3 regions of the Peribacillus sp. NPDC097295 genome follow, and region 3 is predicted to be linked to each of the others. Evidence: riboswitches for the same ligand, from Rfam matches in the RefSeq annotation. Region 3 holds a riboswitch; each other region holds the start of a gene.
What was found. Region 3 has a riboswitch for S-adenosylmethionine ahead of ACIQXN_RS18800 (YezD family protein). Riboswitches for the same ligand answer to the same signal wherever they lie in the genome.
Positions count from the first base shown of each region.

Region 1 (6,947 bases), on a different contig from region 3:
CATGTTTTCTCAGGAAATCTAGAGTTTTCAAAAATTGCTTATGGATAATCTCTTGATCGCCTGCATCATAGTCAGGAGACGAATGACTTTCTGATACCGTTCGAGTACCAAATAGTCCTTTTTCGACTTCTTTGGAATCTAGAACCATATCATCATCGTGCCAAATTGGATAGCTTGGGAATCCAATCGGCTCAAAGATAATGCCCTCATGATTTTCATCCTTTGCTTCCATACCAGTATCAACTGCCAACCAAACTAGCTCCATATCTTTTCCTTCGAATCTCTTCAAAACATCACCCGTTTCAAGTAATTCTGAAAAAGACAAATAGGCGGATACCACTGTTCCTTCAGGAAGCTTCTCTAACTTATCCCAATCCGACATCCCCCTCTCTCCGACTCCGGGATAAATAAATGCCGGAGTCGGCTGCGAGACTTTCCCGAAGTCTTCACGTTCTGGAGCATTCATCATGGAGAATAGAAAATCCGTCTTGATTTCCCCGACTTTTATCGTTTCATTCCCGACTGATTTGTTTACATCCCTTGTTGCTTCCATACCGAAATAAGCATTTGTATTAGTACTCGTTCCACCAATTTCCCCATAAGGATCCGTTACAGTCATCGTTTTGTCGATTACATTTCTGAACACTTCTACACGGTCAGGCTTTCCCCAGGAATAGTAAACACCCGTCAGAATGGTAGTAACAATAGAAAAAACAAGAAGTAAGCCTAGTATAGTACATACGGTTTGCACTCTGGCTTTCCATTTATTGTGCTGCAATGCTTTTTTTTGTTTTTTAGCATTTATATCGATGCCCTTCTTTTCTTCCGTTTTACTTTCTTTAAGAAATTGTTGGTACTCTTCCATTTTTTCTAATTCTTTTTCGACTTCTACCAATTCGGGACCTGATAGTTTCCCCTTATTATACGCTTCCAACTTCCTTTTAAAATCTTCACTCACTTTTTCCACCCTCCTGCGTCTTTACTTGAGCTGTTTCCTTATAGGATAATCCTTGAAAAAAATAAAATATTTACAATTGGAGAACAAAATAATTATACGCTTACAAGTAATACAAATATAGGATCTTTGGGAGGTATTTATTAGTTATACAGTCACTATAACGCCACTTTACCCGGGATCGTTAAATAGCTACTCGTTTGTTTTTGTTTATTGCTTTGGATGTTTGCACAAAATAAAGTAAGCACACATCCAACGTGTTGTTAAAGATGTCAATAAAGGAAAGGTGTTTAAATAATGTGAGAAAGTCCGATATCCTGATGATTTTATCATTTGTAGTAGCGGTTGGAATGATTGTGAAAGCTTTTATACTGGATGAAGAAGTTAAAGTGTTTTTACTCGTTTTCTTTGCAGTCGGTTTAGGTTTAGCCTTGCTTCGTTTGTTCGTTAATGGTGCGATTAAAAAGATGAAAGGAAAGGATTGGAAGGTAAAAGTATTGTTTTTTGCTGTTTTGCTAGGCTTCGGGTTACCCTTTCAATCTTGGTTCAGAAAGGAAGTTTTATTTAGCATGGATCGAGCATACTTAGTAAGCAGCATTATCATTATGATATTAGGTGTCCTATTCATGACCACGTTCTTCGGCTATATGATGAGGAAAATGAACGCAAAGAAATTAACGGTATAAAGGGGCTCTATTCGCCGCATAATGATATCGGTCTTTATTCATTGGTCCGGTTCCTCATCAGTTCATTCAATTTTTCAGAACCAATCAACATCGCAATTACATAAGCCAAAGCAAAGTAAGGAAATATGCCAATAGATGTGTACGAGGCAATTAGTCCTAGCATGGGAGGTAAAAAGGTAGTGCCTGTGTACGCTACAGCCATTTGGTAGCCGATGATGGATTGTGAATGTGTTTTACCAAATCTGACAGGGGTTTCGTGAATCATGCATGGATAAATAGGGGCTAAGCCCAGTCCTACTATCGTAAAGCCGGCAAGTGACATCGGAACCGGCAAGGGAAGGATGAGGAGCATCGCCCCAATAAGTGCCGTGATCTGTCCAATACGAATCAGCAGCTGATGGTTGCTGACCTTCAAGAGGATGAACCCGGTAACAAGTCGCCCTAGCATAATCCCTGTATAGAAAAAAGATACTCCTTGGGCAGCCATGACTGCAGACATTCCTTTGCTATTCACAAGGTAGCTGCTACCCCAAAGCCCTAGTGTGGATTCGACGCCGCAATAGAAAAAGAACGTGAACAACACATACTTGACCCCTCTTATTTTAAGCGGCTTCACTCCGTAAGCCCGTTCAGGTTCATCCGGGTTCAATGTATGCCAATCTTCGGTTTTCGATTTTTGGGAAACGATAGCCCATAACGGAAGAGCCAATACTAATAAAAATGCCAAGCTGAATTGAATGTAAGCAATGGACACATAACCAGCTCTCCACGAGCCTTGATTTACCATATAATAAGACATCATGATGGGACCTATGCTTGCCCCGACTCCCCAAAAACAATGTAGCCAGTGCATATGGTGGGCCTTGTAATGCAACGCTACATAGTTATTCAAGGAGGCATCGATTGCTCCTGCTCCCAGACCCAACGGTATCGCACAGATAACAAGCCAGGCTAGGGAGGTTGAATAGCCAATGCCTAATAAGGCCAACGCCGTCAAGGTAACACTGATCCACGTGACCTTCCCCGGCCCCAGTTTATCATTTAGCCAACCGCTGGCTAAACTTGAGAGTATGGTTCCCGCAGCAATGATCATATAAAGTAACCCAGCAGTCTCCAAAGGCTGAGCAAAATCGGTCTGCATGACCGGCCAGGCCGCACCCAACAAGGAATCTGGAAGCCCCAGGCTTATGAAAGCCAAGTAAATCATAATCAATAAAAGCATGGCCAAGAGTGCCACCTCCGTTCTCTATGTATGATGACTTGTAAACACTGTATGGTTGGACTACCTTTCACTTCTCTCTACTACATATATTCAAATGTACGGAAAAATAAAAAGGCTCATTCATAAAAAGGAGTTTTACGAATGAGTCTCTTTTAAGGTTTATTCTATTGTCTCAACCTTATTCCTGAACAAGGATTACTTCATCATGACCACATTTTGGACATTTCATGATATGCGGGCATTGTCCCTTTTGAAGGGATTCGGGAAAGCCGTCATTTTTTTTCAATGTATCGATATCCATATAAGCACTGTAATCGTCGGCATAATCCATGAATTTCCCTTGATCTTCAAGGTCACTGCTGCATTTCGGGCATTCCAAATGCATTTTTCTAAGACCATTGCATAGCGGGCATAAAGACATGGCATTTCCTCCTGTTCTATATCTATTCTAAGTATTGGTATATTCTTTCATTTTAACACATTAAAACGCCCTTCCACATGCAAGGAAGGGCGAAAAATCTCTTATTTATTGACCATGTTAGCAGGATCCACCCATGCTTTGAATTCATCTTCCGTCAAGAATTCAAGTTTCAACGCCGCTTCTTTTAAAGTGGAGTTGTCGTTGAATGCAGTTTTTGCGATTTTAGCCGCTTTTTCATAGCCGATATGCGGGTTCAATGCTGTTACGAGCATAAGAGAACGCTCCACATTTTCTTTGATTTGAACTTCATTCGCCGTAATTCCCACTGCACAGTGATCGTTGAAGGAATGAATACCATCCGTCAATAATTTCACCGTTTGCAGGAAGTTGTAAATGATGACCGGTTTGAAAACGTTCAACTCGAAGTTTCCTTGGCTTGCTGCAAAACCGATTGTTGCATCGTTGCCGACAACTTGTGTAGCGATCATTGTTATGGCTTCACATTGTGTCGGGTTCACTTTCCCTGGCATGATGGAGCTACCTGGCTCGTTTTCAGGGATGGCGATCTCACCGATTCCGCTTCTTGGGCCACTCGCTAGCCATCTAACATCATTGGCAATCTTCATTAAATCAGCAGCCAACGCTTTAAGAGCACCATGTGCATAAACAATTTCGTTATGGCTTGTTAAAGCATGGAATTTATTATCCGATGTGACAAATGAATGCCCTGTATCGGCTGCAATTTGTTTAGCCGAAAGTGCCGGGAATTCTTTTTTCGTATTGATTCCAGTCCCTACAGCCGTACCACCCAATGCCAAGTTCAATAATTTTTGGCTGCTCTCTTCGATCATCTCCAAATCTTTATCAAGCATAGCTCTCCAACCGGAAATTTCTTGACCTAGAGTTAGTGGTGTCGCATCTTGAAGATGGGTACGGCCAATTTTCACAACATCCCAGAATTCTTTTTCCTTGGCTGCGAATGTATCACGTAGCACTTTAATCGCCGGTACTAATTTTTCAGCCACTTCCATGTAAGCTGCGATATGCATGGCTGTTGGGAATGTATCATTAGAGCTTTGTGCTTTGTTCACATCATCATTCGGGTGAAGCATTTCAGTTTCACCGTTTTCTTTCAACCATTCGTTCCCTTTGTTAGCGACCACTTCATTCACGTTCATATTACTTTGCGTACCGCTCCCGGTTTGCCAGACCACTAGTGGGAAATGTTCATCAAGCGTACCTTCAAGAATTTCACCACAAATCTTCACGATGGCATCCTTTTTCACTTCGGAAAGATCGCCCAATTCAAAGTTTACTTTAGCTGCCGCTTGTTTTACGTAAGCAAACGCATGAACTAATTCAATCGGCATTTTTTCATAACCAATCTTGAAGTTGTTACGGCTTCTTTCTGTTTGTGCACCCCAATACTTATCGGCAGGAACTTTCACTTCACCCATCGTATCTCGTTCGATTCTGTATTCCATGTCTTCTCCCCCTATGTTCGCACTATCCATTAAGAAACGGTTATGTATATGCAATGAATAATGACTTTTTATATGAATCCCCTCTATATTGTACAAATTTTATTATTTTAAAGCAAAAAAAACAGAACAAATCCGACCTTTTTCTTCAGAAAAATCACTTTAATCAGAATCCCTCCCTCTAATTCTAGATAAAAATCATTCATCTTCTATTTCCTGCAACGATAATGAATGCCCTTGACATAATTTTATATATATAGTAAATTCAAAAGAAATTGAATAATCTAAACTCTTATCGAGAGAGGTAGAGGGAATGGCCCTATGACACCTCAGCAACCTTCATTTGTTTCCAGCCAATGAAAAGGTGCTAATTCCACAAGTTTGTGTAACTTGGAAGATAAGAAGAATGACTCTATCCTACTTATTCAAGTCTTCTTCTTAAAGAAGACTTTTTTTATTTTATTTAAATAAAAGGAGACGTGAAAATTATGTACAAAACAGAAACCTATCTTGCTCAGCTTGGGAACCGCAGTGAAACGGCTACGGGAACGGTCAATCCACCCGTTTACTTCTCGACGGCTTTCCGCCATGAGGGAATTGGTCAATCAACAGGTTTTGATTACACGCGAACAGGAAACCCGACACGTCAGCTTTTGGAGCAATCGATCGCCAAACTTGAACATGGCGATCAAGGATATGCATGTAGCTCGGGAATGGCTGCCATTGCGACCATCCTTTCCTTATTTAAATCAGGGGATGCGTGGATCAGTAGCGAAGATTTATACGGCGGTACATATCGTTTATTAGAGCATGGCTTTAAAAAATGGGGGCTACAATGCGAATATGTCAATACATGTTGCATAGAGGATATCGAAAAAGCGATCACCTCTCAAACAAAGGCCATCTTCATTGAAACTCCCACAAATCCTCTTATGCAACAAACAGACATCGCCGCTGTTTCCGCTCTTGCCAAACAATACAATTTACTTTTGATTGTTGACAACACTTTCTACACACCGATTATCCAACAGCCCCTCTTGCTTGGTGCCGACATCGTGATTCACAGCGCAACAAAATATCTTGGCGGCCATAATGATGTGTTGGCCGGTTTGATTGTGGCAAAAGGTGCTGAATTATGTGAGTCCCTTGCCTTCCACCATAATGGAATGGGCGCAGTATTGAGTCCGTTTGATTCCTGGCTGTTGATGCGCGGGATGAAAACCTTGGCACTAAGAATGGAGCGTCACGAAAAGAATGCCAAGATCATGGTCGATTATTTAATGGAACATGAATGTGTAACGGATGTTCTCTATCCAGGTCGTGGCGGCATGATTTCATTCCGGGTCAATGATGAGGCAGTGGTCAACCCATTTCTACAGTCCCTTTCATTGATTTCATTTGCCGAGAGCCTTGGAGGCGTCGAAAGCTTCATCACGTATCCGGCGACACAGACACATGCCGATATGCCTCTTGAAGTCAGAACGGCAAATGGAGTCTGCAATCGACTCCTTCGATTCTCTGTCGGCATCGAGGACAGCGGAGATTTAATCGAAGACCTGCAGCAGGCATTTTCTCAAGTAAAAAAGGAGGCAATACGATGACAAATCAAGAATTCAGTTTTGAAACCAAATTACTACACAACCAACATAAATTCGATCCAACGACAGGCGGGGTGAGTGTTCCGATCCAACATGCTTCCACGTTTCATCAAACGGACATTGATCAATTCGGCAAATACGATTACAGCCGGAGCGGGAACCCGACGCGAGAAGCACTGGAAGACATCATTGCGGAACTGGAAGAAGGCACGCGCGGATTTGCTTTTTCATCCGGGATGGCTGCCATTTCAACGGCTTTCCTCCTGCTCTCTGCCGGTGACCATATCGTCATCTCTGAAGATGTATACGGGGGCACATTCCGAATGGTAACAACCGTGCTGACCCGTTTCAACATCGAGCATACCTTCGTGGATATGACGGATCTTGAGAGTGTAAAAGCAGCCATCCAGCCAAATACGCGAGCACTCTATATCGAAACGCCTTCCAATCCTTTACTTAAGGTGACCGACATTAAAGCCGTATGTGATATCGCCAAAAGCATAGGTGCTTGGAGCTTTGTTGACAATACGTTCTTGACGCCCGCCCTGCAAAAACCGCTAAACCTCGGTGCAGATGTGGTCCTG
Region 1 covers NZ_JBIWCW010000003.1:203,534-210,480, reverse strand. The annotation lists gene ACIQXN_RS07325 (anti-sigma factor) at 1-958, opposite strand, end outside; gene ACIQXN_RS07320 (MFS transporter permease) at 1,255-1,641, shown strand; gene ACIQXN_RS07315 (MFS transporter) at 1,676-2,869, opposite strand; gene ACIQXN_RS07310 (hypothetical protein) at 3,042-3,284, opposite strand; gene fumC (class II fumarate hydratase) at 3,386-4,768, opposite strand; SAM riboswitch class I at 5,055-5,169, shown strand; gene ACIQXN_RS07300 (methionine biosynthesis PLP-dependent protein) at 5,254-6,366, shown strand; gene metC (cystathionine beta-lyase) at 6,363-6,947, shown strand, end outside.
Region 1: it holds a riboswitch for S-adenosylmethionine, as region 3 does, so the genes downstream of both, ACIQXN_RS07300 (methionine biosynthesis PLP-dependent protein) here and ACIQXN_RS18800 (YezD family protein) in region 3, are expected to answer to the same signal.

Region 2 (6,947 bases), on a different contig from region 3:
AGTAGCTATAATGTGCAAAAACTTATCCGTGTCGGTACTGCAGGTGCCATTCAAAAAGATGTGAAGGTCCGAGATGTAATCTTGGCAATGAGTGCTTCAACAGATTCACAAATGAATCGGATGACATTCGGTGGCGTTGATTATGCTCCTACAGCGGATTTTGATTTGCTTAAAAACGCATATGATGCAGGACTGATGAAAGGCTTGCAATTAAAGGTCGGTAACGTGTTTACGGCAGATCAATTTTATAATGATAATAGTGAATTGGAAAAATGGGCGAAGTACCAAATCCTAGCTATAGAAATGGAATCGGCTGCATTATATACACTCGCTGCTAAGTTTGGTCGTAAAGCCCTATCCGTTTTAACGATTTCCGATCATCTATTAACAGGTGAGGAAACCACTTCCGAGGAGCGCCAAACAACATTTAACGAAATGATTGAAGTATCATTAGAAGCAGCCATTAAAGAGTGATTATAAGCTTTAATTATTTACGGGTGACCAGGATTAAATGAGACTAAGATAGTTATTTAGTTTTTTACTTAATCCTTGGTGTCCGTATTTTTTGCACTTACATAGAATAAAAGTGTGGAAAGTCCATCATGATATTTTATTGAATTAAAGGAATAAAGCGAACGATTACATAAAATTTGATAACTAAAGTTTTTCGAATGGCAAGAAAGCTGTTAAAATAGGTTGTATTAATTTATATTGTCATGAAGAATGAAAGTGGTGAAGCTTCAGTGGAAGAAGAAAATCGACAACAGCCCAAAGATGAAGGGAAATATGTGAAAATAAAGAAGTTTACATTTATTATGGGAGTTTTCTTACTCATATTTTTAACCGCAGGAATTACAACTATTGCGTTGACCTTTGGAGATGAAAAAGTAGAGTCACTAGCACCGAATAATCATTCTGAATTTGAAAAGCTGTATTCTACATACGATAAGATAAAAGATGACTACTATCAAGAAATCGATGAGAACACACTGGTGGACGGAGCAATAAATGGGATGATTGAATCGTTGGATGATCCTTATTCCTCTTATATGGATGAAAAGGAAGCATCAAGCTTTCATGAGAGTATCTCATCTTCCTTTGAAGGGATCGGTGCCGAGATTCAAGAAAAAGATGGACAAATCATGGTGGTCTCCCCAATTAAAGGATCACCGGCAGAAGAAGCAGGGGTCAGGCCTAATGACATCATACTTAGTGTCAATGGCAAAAACCTTGAGGGTTTAAGCTCATCGGAAGCTGTTTTGAAAATTAGAGGTAAAAAGGGAACGAAGGTAGAGCTTTCTATCTCAAGAGTCGGTGAAAAGGGACCGATTTCCTTATCCATTAAGCGTGATACAATTCCGATTGAAACGGTTTATTCGGAAATGCTTGAGAGTGGAATCGCCAAAGTCCAGGTTACAAGTTTTTCTGAGCATACGGTTGAAGAGTTAAATAAAGCTCTGGAAGATATGAATAAAAAAGAAATGAAAGGCCTTATATTGGACTTGCGTGGCAACCCGGGTGGATTGCTTGACCAAGCCATAGCAATGGCAAACTTATTTATCCCGAATGGAGAAGTAATTCTTCAGGTCGAGAATCGAAATGGAAAAAAAGAAGTTTATAAATCGCAAAATAATGGAGAAATGAAATTACCTGTGGTCGTGTTGATCGATGATGGCAGTGCCAGTGCATCTGAAATCGTTGCTGCTGCTGTAAGTGAATCGGCGGATATTCAGTTAATAGGAACAAAGTCATTTGGGAAAGGTACTGTACAAAAAGCCGAAGACTTTGAGGATGGTTCCAATTTTAAATATACTGCACAAAAATGGTTGACTCCAGAAGGTAATTGGATTCATAAAAAAGGAATACAGCCAGATATCAAAGTGAAACTTCCTGAATATGCTACTCTTCCATATATCTCGCCGGATAAAGCGTTGAAAGTGTCTGATTCATCGAGTGAAGTGGAAGCTGCTGAAAAAATGTTGAAAGAAGCGGGTTATAAACCAGGAAAAGTGGATAATTACTTTGATGAAGATACAAAATTAGCGGTCAAAGAATTCCAAAGCGATCATAAAATCAAAGAGACAGGTGTCATTAAAGACGACACAACCGTTAAATTGATGGAAGTTATCAGGGATAAAATCCTTGAAAATGATACTCAAGTGAAAAAAGCGGTGGAAGTTTTAAAAAAGGAAATTAAATAATCTGTTTTACAATGGCCTGTCAGCAGTTTTCGCTGATAGGCCATTTTTTCGTTATGGGAACGAACCGTATTAATATCTACCAAAAAGAACCTCGGCAGAATAAATATAAAAAAATAAAACAGACTTCGTTAATAAGTCTGTTTTGATATATCAGTTTATAAATAGATTCACTTAACAAATAGAGGGATATTGTTCCTGTAATCGGGTGTTATGATTCCGTTTTCGGTAATGATGCTTGTTATAAGTGAATTCGGTGTGACATCAAAGGCAGGATTGAATGTCTTTACATTTTCAGGAGCAATCCTGACTCCTTGTATGGAAGTGATTTCATCCCCATTTCGTTCTTCGATAGGGATGGAGTTTCCCGATTCAAGAGATGAATCGAACGTGCTCGATGGTGCGGCTACATAGAAGGGGATATCATAATGTTTAGCTAAAATTGCTAAACCTAATGTTCCAATCTTATTGGCAGTATCACCGTTTGCCGCTATACGGTCAGCGCCGACGATGATGGCTCCAATTTTTTTCTGCAAAATGGTATGAGCAGCCATATTATCTGAGATTAAAGTAACATCGACACCTGCCTGCATGAGTTCCCATGCGGTAAGCCGCGCCCCTTGCAGGACAGGCCTGGTTTCACAGGCATAAACCTTTATGGGCAAGGACCTCTCCCTGGCTAGATGAAAGGGTGCAAGCGCTGTTCCGTACCGTGCCGTGGCAATGCCCCCGGCATTACAATGGGTTAAGATAGAGTCACCTTCGTTGAATAAGGATAGCCCGTATTCACCTATTTTTCGGCACATCTCTTCATCCTCTGTAAAGATCGTTTTTGCCTCTGAAACAAGGGCACTTTTGGCTGCCGGTATGCTTTTGGCTGCTTGTAGAGTTTTCTCCATTCTTTTTAGTGCCCAAAAAAGGTTGACCGCTGTAGGTCTTGAAGAAGCAAGTTTCGTAATATGCTTCATGACATTTTGTTTGAATTGCCATAATTCCGTAGTATTTTCTTGGGTCGCACCAAGAGCTACGCCATATGCTGCAGTGATACCGATGGCCGGGGCACCGCGGACTTTCAAGGTTAAGATGCTGTCATAAACATCTTTAACCGTATAAAGTTCAATGAATTCTGTTTTTGAAGGTAAGGCCTGTTGATTCAACAAGGTAATATGGGTATCTTTCCATTGGACGGAAAGGGGTAATGGTATTGTAGTTGTCATATGTATTTCTCCTTATAATGTTGAATATGAAGCTAGTGTATACTGCTTTACGATTTCATTTACTGTTGGAATATTCAGTTCTTTTCGATTCTTGATTAAATAGGCACCGACTTTCAAGGTGGCCGTTTTAGCTGCAATTCTAGTTTCTTTATTCTCGATGCCATTTAAATCAGCAACATGAGATAAACCGATGGTTCTCCGGATCAGTTCACAGCCAGCAAAGCCATATGCATCACTTTTGAATTTGGTAAGTACATAAGAAAGATAACCATCAACCTTACTGTACGGGCTTTTGTTATCCGAATTCCAAAGAGCCGTATATGTTTCTTCAAACGTATCCAAAAATTCCTGAAGATATGTAAAGATTTCTTCCTTTTCAGCAGCGGGGCGTGTAATGGCTTGGAAGAGAAGATTCGCAATGTATTGGCCAAGGTCAAATCCAACAGGACCATAAAAAGCGAATTCAGGGTCAATCACCTTTGTTTCTATATCGCTTGCAAAAATACTTCCTGTATGTAAGTCGCCATGAAGGAGGGCTTCCTGTTCGGATTCAAAACACTGTTTTAACTTAGCTACTTCAAGTATCAGTTCAGCATCATTCCAGATGGTCTGGGCAGCCACCTTTAACTCAAGCTCGAACTCACCTGGATGCTCCTCAAAAAAAGGATCGGTAAAAATGAAGACCTCAGTAATTTTACAGAGTTCAGGATTCGTGAAGTTTCGCGCAACCTCTTTTTTCGCTGACGGTTCCAGATGAAAATCTGACGTATAAAAGGCGGTCTTAGCGACAAATTCACCGATATGTTTAGATAATAATGGGAAATGATTGCCATCGATTAATCCAGTCCGGGCAATTTTCAAATGTGATAGATCTTCCATGATGGTGATGGCAAGCTGTTCATCAGAATAATAGACCTTTGGGACAAATTCAGGACAATAGCTTCCAAATTGGATGAGTGCATTAGCTTCGATTGCGGCTCTTTTTAAAGTCAATGGCCAGCTTTCGCCAAGGACCTTTGCATAAGGAACTGCTTGTTTGATGATGACTCCTTTATTGGTGTCGGGATTGGTAACGTGAAAAACATAATTCAAATTTCCATCACCGATTTCATTACATTGGAGTGAGTCATTTGTATGGATTAGGCCAAGTTTTTTTGTCAGGGCGATTGCCGTTTCGTTGGTCAAAAGTTTGAAATTCGATGGTTGAGTCATTTCGTTCCCTCCAGTTCTTTGAATATAATGTAAAAAGCCTCTTTCATATAGAAAGAGGCAGAAGTTTTATCTTCGGACCTCTCATCTCCCAGAAAGTAATCTTTTCTGGTGGAATTAGCACCGTGCCCTGTGGATTTGAATCCGGCGGAATTTCCGCCCCATTTCACAATGGAATTACAGTCGGTTGCTGGGCTTCATAGGGCCTTTATCCCTCAGCCTGCTCTTGATAAGAGTATTGTTTTTATTTTCAGAAATATTAATCTTCGATAGAATGATATCAATATTTTAAATAGTTTGTCAACGTAAAATTAATAATATTCAGGACGACGGTCTTCAAATACGGGGATTTTACTCCTTGCCTCTGTCACTTTGACCAAATCAAGGGTGCCCAGTAGTATTTCCTTTTCTTCTCCTGCTTCGCAAATGATATCTCCCCATGGATCAATGATCATGGAATGTCCGGCAAATACATTATTGGGATCGGATCCAGATCGATTCACAGCGACAACGAAGGCTTGATTTTCGATTGCCCTACTGATTAACAGTGACCTCCAATGACTGAGTCTCGTTTTTGGCCACTCAGCTGATATGAATAAAATCTCCGCACCGCGTACCGTATGGGCCCGCTGCCATTCCGGGAAACGGATATCATAACAAATGAATCCTGCACAAACTTTTTCATCAAGGGTAAATAAGCCATCTCTTTCACCAGGTTGTAAGTAATGGTGTTCATCCATCAATTGAAACAGGTGGAGCTTATCGTAGTCTTTTAGGAGATTCCCGTCCTTATCGATGATTAGCATGGTGTTATAGATACCTTCCGTGGTTTTTTTGGCAATCGAACCACCAACAAGGTGAATGCGGTGTTTTTTTGCAAGGTTTTTTAGGAAGGTAATGGTTCGTTCCGCTTCTTCGTCTGCGATTTCTTCTAATCTAGTTAAGTCATAGCCAGTTGTCCATAGCTCCGGCAACATGACGATATCGGGCTTAGATTGTGAGGCTTTTTCAATCCATTGTTCTGCCACCTGATAATTAATATCTGGCTGACCATAGGCAATATCCATTTGTAGACAGGAAATTTTCCATTTCATCATTTTATTCCCCCATATGTAAAAAAGAACTTTACAAGATTATGATAACCATATATCATTTGTGACTATAATTTCAAGAAATTTCAGAGAAGGTGTAAAAATGGTACAATTCGAAAAATCCAGACTGCTTCAGGAGCTTCCCAAGCAATTTTTTGCTTCTTTAGTTGAGAAAGTAAATAAAATAACGGCGCAAGGACATGATGTCATTAACCTTGGTCAGGGAAATCCAGATCAACCGACTCCTGGTCATATTGTGCAAAAACTGCAGACAGCGGCAGAAAATAGCATGAATCACAAATATTCTCCTTTCCGCGGCCATCAATATTTAAAAGAAGCTGCGGCTCTCTTTTACGAACGTGAATATGGCGTCAAGCTAGACGCTAAAGCGGAAGTGGCGATTCTATTTGGTGGAAAGGCTGGCCTGGTGGAATTACCGCAGTGCTTGCTGAATCCAGGCGATACAATTTTAGTGCCTGATCCTGGCTATCCCGATTATTTATCAGGAGTGACCTTAGCACAGGCTAAAACGGAAATTATGCCTTTGACGCAAGAAAATGATTTTCTCCCCAATTACAGGGAAATAGATAATGAAATCTTTGAAAAAGCCAAAATGATGTTTTTGAATTATCCGAATAATCCTACTGGTGCTTCGGCAACAGAAGAGTTTTTTGAAGAAACCGTGAGAAGGGCCAAAGAACACTCGATCTGTGTGGTTCATGATTTTGCATACGGTGCAATTGGGTTTGATGGAAAAAAACCGGTAAGTTTCCTCCAGGTAGAAGGAGCGAAAGAAGTCGGAGTAGAAATCTATACTCTATCTAAAACCTATAATATGGCGGGGTGGAGAGTCGGCTTTGCTGTTGGCAATGAAAGTATCATTGAAGCGATTGAATTATTTCAGGATCATCTTTATGTCAGCCTTTTTCCCGCCATACAAGAAGCGGCGGAATGTGCCTTATTGAATTCCCAAAACTGTGTGAATGAACTGGTGAACTTGTACGAAAGTCGAAGAAATGTATTGATTGAAGGATTACGGTCAATTGGCTGGGAAGTTAACTCTCCCGATGCTTCCTTTTTTGCATGGCTTAAGGTTCCAAAAGGATTTACATCTGAGAGCTTTGCGGATCACTTATTAACTCACGCTCATGTCGCTGTTGCACCAGGAAATGGTTTTGGTGAGTTTGGTGAAGGTTATGTCAGGGTAGGACTTCTTACTTCAGAAGAGAGAC
Region 2 covers NZ_JBIWCW010000004.1:22,900-29,846, reverse strand. The annotation lists gene deoD (purine-nucleoside phosphorylase) at 1-474, shown strand, start outside; gene ACIQXN_RS08695 (lmo1851 family serine protease) at 744-2,201, shown strand; gene mtnA (S-methyl-5-thioribose-1-phosphate isomerase) at 2,369-3,415, opposite strand; gene mtnK (S-methyl-5-thioribose kinase) at 3,428-4,627, opposite strand; SAM riboswitch class I at 4,706-4,860, opposite strand; gene ACIQXN_RS08680 (carbon-nitrogen family hydrolase) at 4,936-5,718, opposite strand; gene ACIQXN_RS08675 (pyridoxal phosphate-dependent aminotransferase) at 5,819-6,947, shown strand, end outside.
Region 2: it holds a riboswitch for S-adenosylmethionine, as region 3 does, so the genes downstream of both, mtnK (S-methyl-5-thioribose kinase) here and ACIQXN_RS18800 (YezD family protein) in region 3, are expected to answer to the same signal.

Region 3 (6,947 bases):
TACGTGAGCATTGTTGTAAATTTCCTCATTTACTTCTGAAGAGTTGGTGGCCGCAATGATTAAAAAGGCATCTTTGTAATCCATGGGTTCTACTTCTTTAAGGACAACATGAACGTTCCCCTGTTCTTGAAGTGGCCTGAACCCTTCACATATCTCAGGACTTATTACAGTTACAGTAGCACCTGCTTCAAGTAAAGATATAGCTTTCCATAAAGCAATTTTTCCACCGCCAATAATGACGCACTTCTTATTTTCAATCTTAAGCGTAATTGGATACATAAGCACTCTCTCCAGACAATTCCTGTATTCTTTCTCCTATTACTTTTTCAATCTTTGGATGATAGCCGAGATAATGGCAAAGGACAAACTCTTGCTCGCTTGTCCGTTGGATTTCCCCTATAGCCTTTTCCATCGATTGCATTAAAAGACCAGTGAATAATAGATAAGGAATGATAAAGATTTGATTTACTGGATACGATTCCACTTGTATCAGTGCATCTTCAAAACTTGGAGTGGCAGCTGTCAAATAACAGTCTTTCACTGTAGTATTGGGCATCCGGATTTGAAGTAAATCCGCTATATGGCTTAAGTCCTTTTTTACGTCAGGATCGCTGCTACCCCTGCCAACTAGGAGAATCAGTGATTGGTCAGTTATCTTTCTTTTCGTTTCTAGCAACCGCTCTTCTAAAATATCAACCATTTTCTCGCTGACCCCTATCGGTCTTCCATATTTCAATTCGACCTCAGGAAAAAGGTTTTTCATTTTATGTAAAACATCCGGAATATCATGTTTAGCATGTGCAGCAGTTAACAATAGAACTGGGATAGCGATTATTTTTGTTGCTCCCCTTTGTACGCACGTTGCATAAGCGTCTTCTATCGTCGGACTAGCCAATTCAAGAAAGCAATACTCTTGAATAATGTTTGACTGCCGTTTCATGCATTCTTTTATAAAATTTACAGCTTGCGCGGCGGCCTCATTAACACGACTTCCATGGCATATGTAAAGAATAGCTTCCATCAATAGGCCTCGTTGGCCAGTAACTTTTCGACTTGCCTTGGTTCAAACCAGCTAATTTTTTCATTTAAGGCCACCACTTCTCCAATTAGAATCATACACGGGTTGGAGATACCTTCGTTTTGGGCTGTTTCTATTATATTGGCTAGTGTACTGATTGCCGTCTGTTGTGCATTTAATGTCCCCCAATGGATTAATGCTACAGGTGTTTCCGGATTTTTCCCATGTTCCAGGAGTTTCGCTTGGATATATGGAAGATTTTTAACACCCATGTAGATGGCCAATGTATCGATACCTTTAGCCAGAGATTCCCATTTGATATTATCTTCCTCGTCCTTTTTACGATGACCCGTTACAATGGCGAATGATGAAGCATGTTCTCTATGGGTCACTGGAATTCCCGCATATGCAGGAGCGGCTATACCTGCAGTGATGCCTGGCACAATTTCAAAGTGTATTCCATTTTCGGCAAGCGCCTCTGCTTCCTCTCCGCCTCTCCCGAACACAAATGGATCTCCGCCTTTCAGCCGAGTGACAACCTTACCTTTTTTGGCATATTTGATAAGAAACCGATTGATTGTTTCTTGTTGCAGAAGATGATAATCCGGCAATTTCCCACAATTAATCAATTCGACTCCTTCTTTTGCATATGCCAACAATTCTTTGTTGACAAGGCGATCATATAAAATTACATCCGCTTCTTGAATGCATCTCAATCCTTTTACTGTAATTAAATCTGGATCTCCGGGACCGGCTCCTACTAGATACACTTTCCCCATTTGCAATCCGCCTTTCCCTAAGAGTATTGTTTCAAAATCAGCTTAAACGAAACATGCTCCATTTTTAATATTTTTCTTTTCTATAATGATTCAGTAATGGTCGGCATTTTCCGGATATGATTTTCAGGTTGATATCAACGTTCTGGAGAACATTTCATCTGTTTCAGAGATAATGTTGATGCGATGTATTCATACTTGATTGTAACTTTAAACAGAATAAGAATCACCGTTTATTTATCTACCGTAATATTTACAAGGTAATCTGTTGGCCCTATGTGAAATTTCACATGGACTTTAAAGCCCGCATCATACAATAGCAAGCTTCTTTACCGTTGTATATTAAGCCTGCTCATTGAACACATCTATTTCTAGTTTAGGAATGGAATAGAAGTAACATTAACGCATAATCTGCAATCGTCCAATATATTATAGGCAAGTACAGGTTGCCGCCCAATCCTTTTCCCTAAGTTATATCGCTCTCTTTGTGGTCAAATAGTCTATAACCTGTTCGACGCACTCTTCTATGCTATACTGATCGGATTCCAAAACGATTTCAGGATGTTCAGGTTCTTCATATGGAGAATCGATTCCAGTGAAATCTTTAATGATACCTTTACGTGCCTTGTCGTAAAGACCTTTTGGATCACGAACTTCGCATTCTTCAAGCGGACATTTTAGGTACACCTCAATAAACTCGCCTTCTTCAAGCAGGTCGCGAACGATTTGACGATCTGCCCGAAAAGGTGATATAAATGCCGTTAATACGAACTGTCCACTATCAACGAAAAGCTTGGAAACTTCCCCAATGCGTCTAATATTCTCCGTGCGGTCATCCTCAGAGAAGCCTAAATCTTTATTGAGTCCATGACGAATGTTATCCCCATCCAAAACATAACTACGAATATTCCGATTATATAGCTCTTTTGCTACAGCATTGGCAATCGTTGATTTTCCAGATCCTGAAAGTCCGGTAAACCATAACACGGTACTCTCATGTCCGTTTTGCTTACGGCGCAGTTCCTTAGATAAAGACGATTCATGCCAAGTTACATTGCTACTTTTACTCATTAAGATCCTCCTTTAATTGTTTACTACATTTAGTTATATACCTCATTCTTTTTAAGCCCTTCTATTAACACTTCGATTACTTCTTTGCGGCTGAATGTGGCTGGCGGGATTTCTCCGTTTCGCAGCATTTCCCTAACTTTCGTACCTGAAAGGATAACATGATCTTCTTTGCCATGTGGACATGTCTTTGCAGAAGCCATATTTCCACATGTTTTACAATAGAAGCTATGTTCAAAGAATAACAATGTAATCCCTAACTCATCAGCAGTAAAATTACTGAAGATTTTTTGTGCATCATACGTTCCATAATAATCGCCGACTCCAGCATGGTCACGACCGACAATAAAGTGAGTGCATCCGTAGTTTTTACGAACCATAGCATGGAATATCGCTTCCCTGGGTCCTGCATAACGCATCGCAGCAGGGAATACTGCGAGTGAGACACGCTCTTTAGGATAATACTTTTCAAGTAATACTTTATAGCTATCCATCCGAACGTCAGCAGGGATGTCATCGGATTTGGTGGCACCAACCAATGGATTTAAGAATAATCCGTCTACTATCTCCAGTGCTGTCTTTTGAATATATTCATGTGCACGGTGAACAGGATTTCTAGTTTGGAATCCAACGACCGTTTTCCAACCTTTATCTTCAAATGCCTTACGTGTCTCAATCGGATCTAAATAATGATCCTCGAATAATGGACGCTCGATTCGTTTGACAAGTTTGATTTCCCCACCCACATAAACATTGCCACGGTTATATAGGTTTTTTACACCTGGATGGTTCTCATCATCCGTTTGATAGACCAGAGTTGCTTCCAATTGCTTATCAGGAATGAAGATATCGGAAATCATCAAGACTCCATAAATTTGTCCTTCGTGGGTCAACTTTACTTTTTCCCCTATAGTAAGGGCATTTGCGATATCATCAGCTAGAGGTAATGTAATAGGAATGCTCCAGACATGTTCGCTGCTAAGGCGCATGTCCTTTACCACTGAATGATAGTCCTCTTTCGTAAAGAATCCTTCGATGGGACTGTAGGCACCCGTCCCGATAAGTTCCAAGTCACTTAGGGCAATTTCATCTATCTCCACTGATTTTTCAATATTAGACAAATCATAGTCTGGTTCAAAACGGTTGATTAATGTTCCTCCGTGCGGCAAGCTATTAGTCACGTTAATTTCCCCCTGATAATTTTTTAAGATAAATGTAATCCACATTCCGTTTTTTGCGCACCTTGCCAACGTCCTGAACGAAGATCCTCGGCATTGATAGCAGGTGCAGTGCATGTCTTACAACCAATACTTGGGTACCCATTATCATGAAGCACATTATATGGTAAGCCGTTTTTATGTGCATACCGCCAGACATCTTTCCATGTCCAATGTATGAGCGGGCAAATTTTTATCGATTTGAATTTATTATCTTTATTTATATATTCGGTCAATGCCCTTGTTTCTGATTGTTCCCTACGAAGTCCAGAAAGCCAGGCGGTCGCCGTTGAAAGTACTTCTGTGAGAGGCGTAATTTTGCGGATGTTACAGCATTTATTCGAATCATGGACCCATAACTCATCACCGAATTCAGCGGCTTGTTCTTCTAATGTCAATTCCGGTTTCTTCAATTCGATGGACAGCTGTGGATAACGCTTTTTTACTTGTTCGATTAATTGGTATGTTTCTGTAAAATGAACATCAGTATCTAAAAAAACGATTTTGGCTGCAGGATTGACCTTTGCCAGCAGGTCTGTCAAAACAATTCCTTCAATACCAAAACTACAAGCATAAATGAGCTTATCAGCATACTCGGAATTTGCCCATTCGAGTACTTCTAGAGCTCCTTTTGTCTCACTGTCTTCTGGAAATGAAGGTAGTACAGCTGTATCGATGGTTTCATAGTTTAATAGTTCTGCCAATTCTATACCCCCTCTAACAAATTACCTTATGATCCATCAGGTATCTGTTATAACCCATGACACATCATTGTATTATAATATAAGAAAAAAAGCAGTTTTAACCAATAATACCTTATATATCAGTTAAAACCGCCTCTAGTTTTTCTAGTCAGCAGTCACTTTATTTAATTCTCATTTTTTCGTTTCTTTCCATCTGAATAACCTTACCATCCTGAACGATAAGTGTTATCGAACCATATTTCATCGTTTTCAGCATTTCTTGCAGCCGTTCAAATATTTCCCCCAGCTGATTTTCTTTTTCCAAGCCCATTCCTCCTTTAAGAAAACTCGTCGACTGACTTGTCGCAAAGATGATCAGCTTGTTAAATGAATTTTCCTAAATTTTATACGATCAATATTACAGTCATAACAGTTAAATTTATTTTTCATAATAAGAAAAGTCCTTCCAAAATGGAAAGATTAAAAGGTAAACTTATTTACCTTATCTTCCAAAATGATGACATTTTGTTGGAGTTGGCACCTTATATACACCTTGCAGGTTGCTGAACTTAAAAGGGTAAAAACCATCCATCACTCTGGATAAGTTTTATTATTTTAAATATTAACATATATCAAATCATTGTCAATGGAGTTTTCATATAAATTAACTTGGTTTAATATTTTGGATGAACTGCTATTATTATACACAAATCATTCCCATTTGCTACATTATTCCTTACGTTAATTATATAGGCTTATTTATTCCAAAACAGGATTGAAATAAATAAGCCTATAGTCATCTATGGATAACAAAAACGAAAATTACAGCTGTACTTAGTATTTCTCCATTACATTCTTTTTTGAATGGCTTCTATGAATTCCTTTACTTGGCTTTGTGTACGATTCAGCAATTCTCCATCCCTAATGGGGCTTAACGGATTCTGCTTATCAACTTCCTTATCCACAAAGTATAACCCCTGCATCGGTTCACCCTTCAAAATTGAAATTAATGGTTTCAGAGCATAATCTATCGCTAATAAATGCCTGTTGCTTCCTCCAATCATAATGGGTAACACTGGCTTATCTTTAAAGGCACCTTCGGGAAATAGATCGATTAAAGCTTTCAACACGCCTGTATACGATGCCTTATAGACTGGTGAACCAATAATGATACCGTTAGCTCGCTTAATCTTTTCTGACACCATTAAAATATCTTCACTGTCATAGCGGCCTTGGAATAAATCGGTTGCTGAAAACTCCGTAATAGAATAATAATCAGTGGTAAATCCCTCTTTTCCCACTAATGTCTCGATATATTTCAGTAAGATATCTGTCCTTGAAGGTATAGCAGGACTGCCTGACAAAATTACAATTTCGCTCATTTTTTATTCCTCCTTATATCTATCCAGAAAAAACTCATGGTCCCAGGAATGCGATATATATACTTGAGGTATGATTCCTTTCCAGTTATGAAATCCTTATTTAATTATCTTAATAATCAGAAAAAAGTCAAATGAATTGGTTGGCCTTTATATTTAATTGAAATTCTTTTAATCCATTATAAAAAAAACTGCCCTATTAGGACAGCTCAGTGTAACCCACCTCAACTTAATACACGGGATTTTTAACCATATCAATAAAGTGTTGCATAAACCGATTATCACCTGCTAGTTCTGGATGAAATGCACTGACAAGGACATGTTCTTGCCTAGCTGCGACGATGTTCTCGTCATACCTTGCTAATACTTCCACATTTTTACCCACCCTTACTGCAAGGGGCGCTCTGATAAAGATCCCCTTAAAAGGATCTTCCATCCCTTTTACAAGTAGTGGTGCTTCAAAACTTTCCCGTTGCCGACCGAATCCATTCCTTTTCACGGAAATATCCATCAACCCAAGATGAGGTGCTTCCAAACTAACCAATTCCTTTGCAACTAATACCATGCCGGCACAAGTGCCAAAAATCGGTTTCTTTTGTTCATAAAATGCTGTAATGGAGTCCATGAAACCGTAATGATCCATCAGTTTTCCCATTGTGGTACTTTCCCCACCCGGAATGATTAAGCCGTCAATATCCCCTAACTGCTCTGGCTTCTTTACAAGAACCGCGTGTTCACCGACTGACCTGATTTGGATCATGTGTTCATCGACAGCCCCCTGTAAACCTAAAACTCCTATGGTTATC
Region 3 covers NZ_JBIWCW010000018.1:25,803-32,749, forward strand. The annotation lists gene ACIQXN_RS18770 (NAD(P)-binding protein) at 1-279, opposite strand, end outside; gene ACIQXN_RS18775 (sirohydrochlorin chelatase) at 260-1,021, opposite strand; gene cobA (uroporphyrinogen-III C-methyltransferase) at 1,021-1,797, opposite strand; gene cysC (adenylyl-sulfate kinase) at 2,266-2,865, opposite strand; gene sat (sulfate adenylyltransferase) at 2,895-4,043, opposite strand; gene ACIQXN_RS18795 (phosphoadenylyl-sulfate reductase) at 4,067-4,783, opposite strand; gene ACIQXN_RS18800 (YezD family protein) at 4,944-5,060, opposite strand; SAM riboswitch class I at 5,262-5,369, opposite strand; gene ssuE (NADPH-dependent FMN reductase) at 5,611-6,144, opposite strand; gene pdxT (pyridoxal 5'-phosphate synthase glutaminase subunit PdxT) at 6,371-6,947, opposite strand, start outside.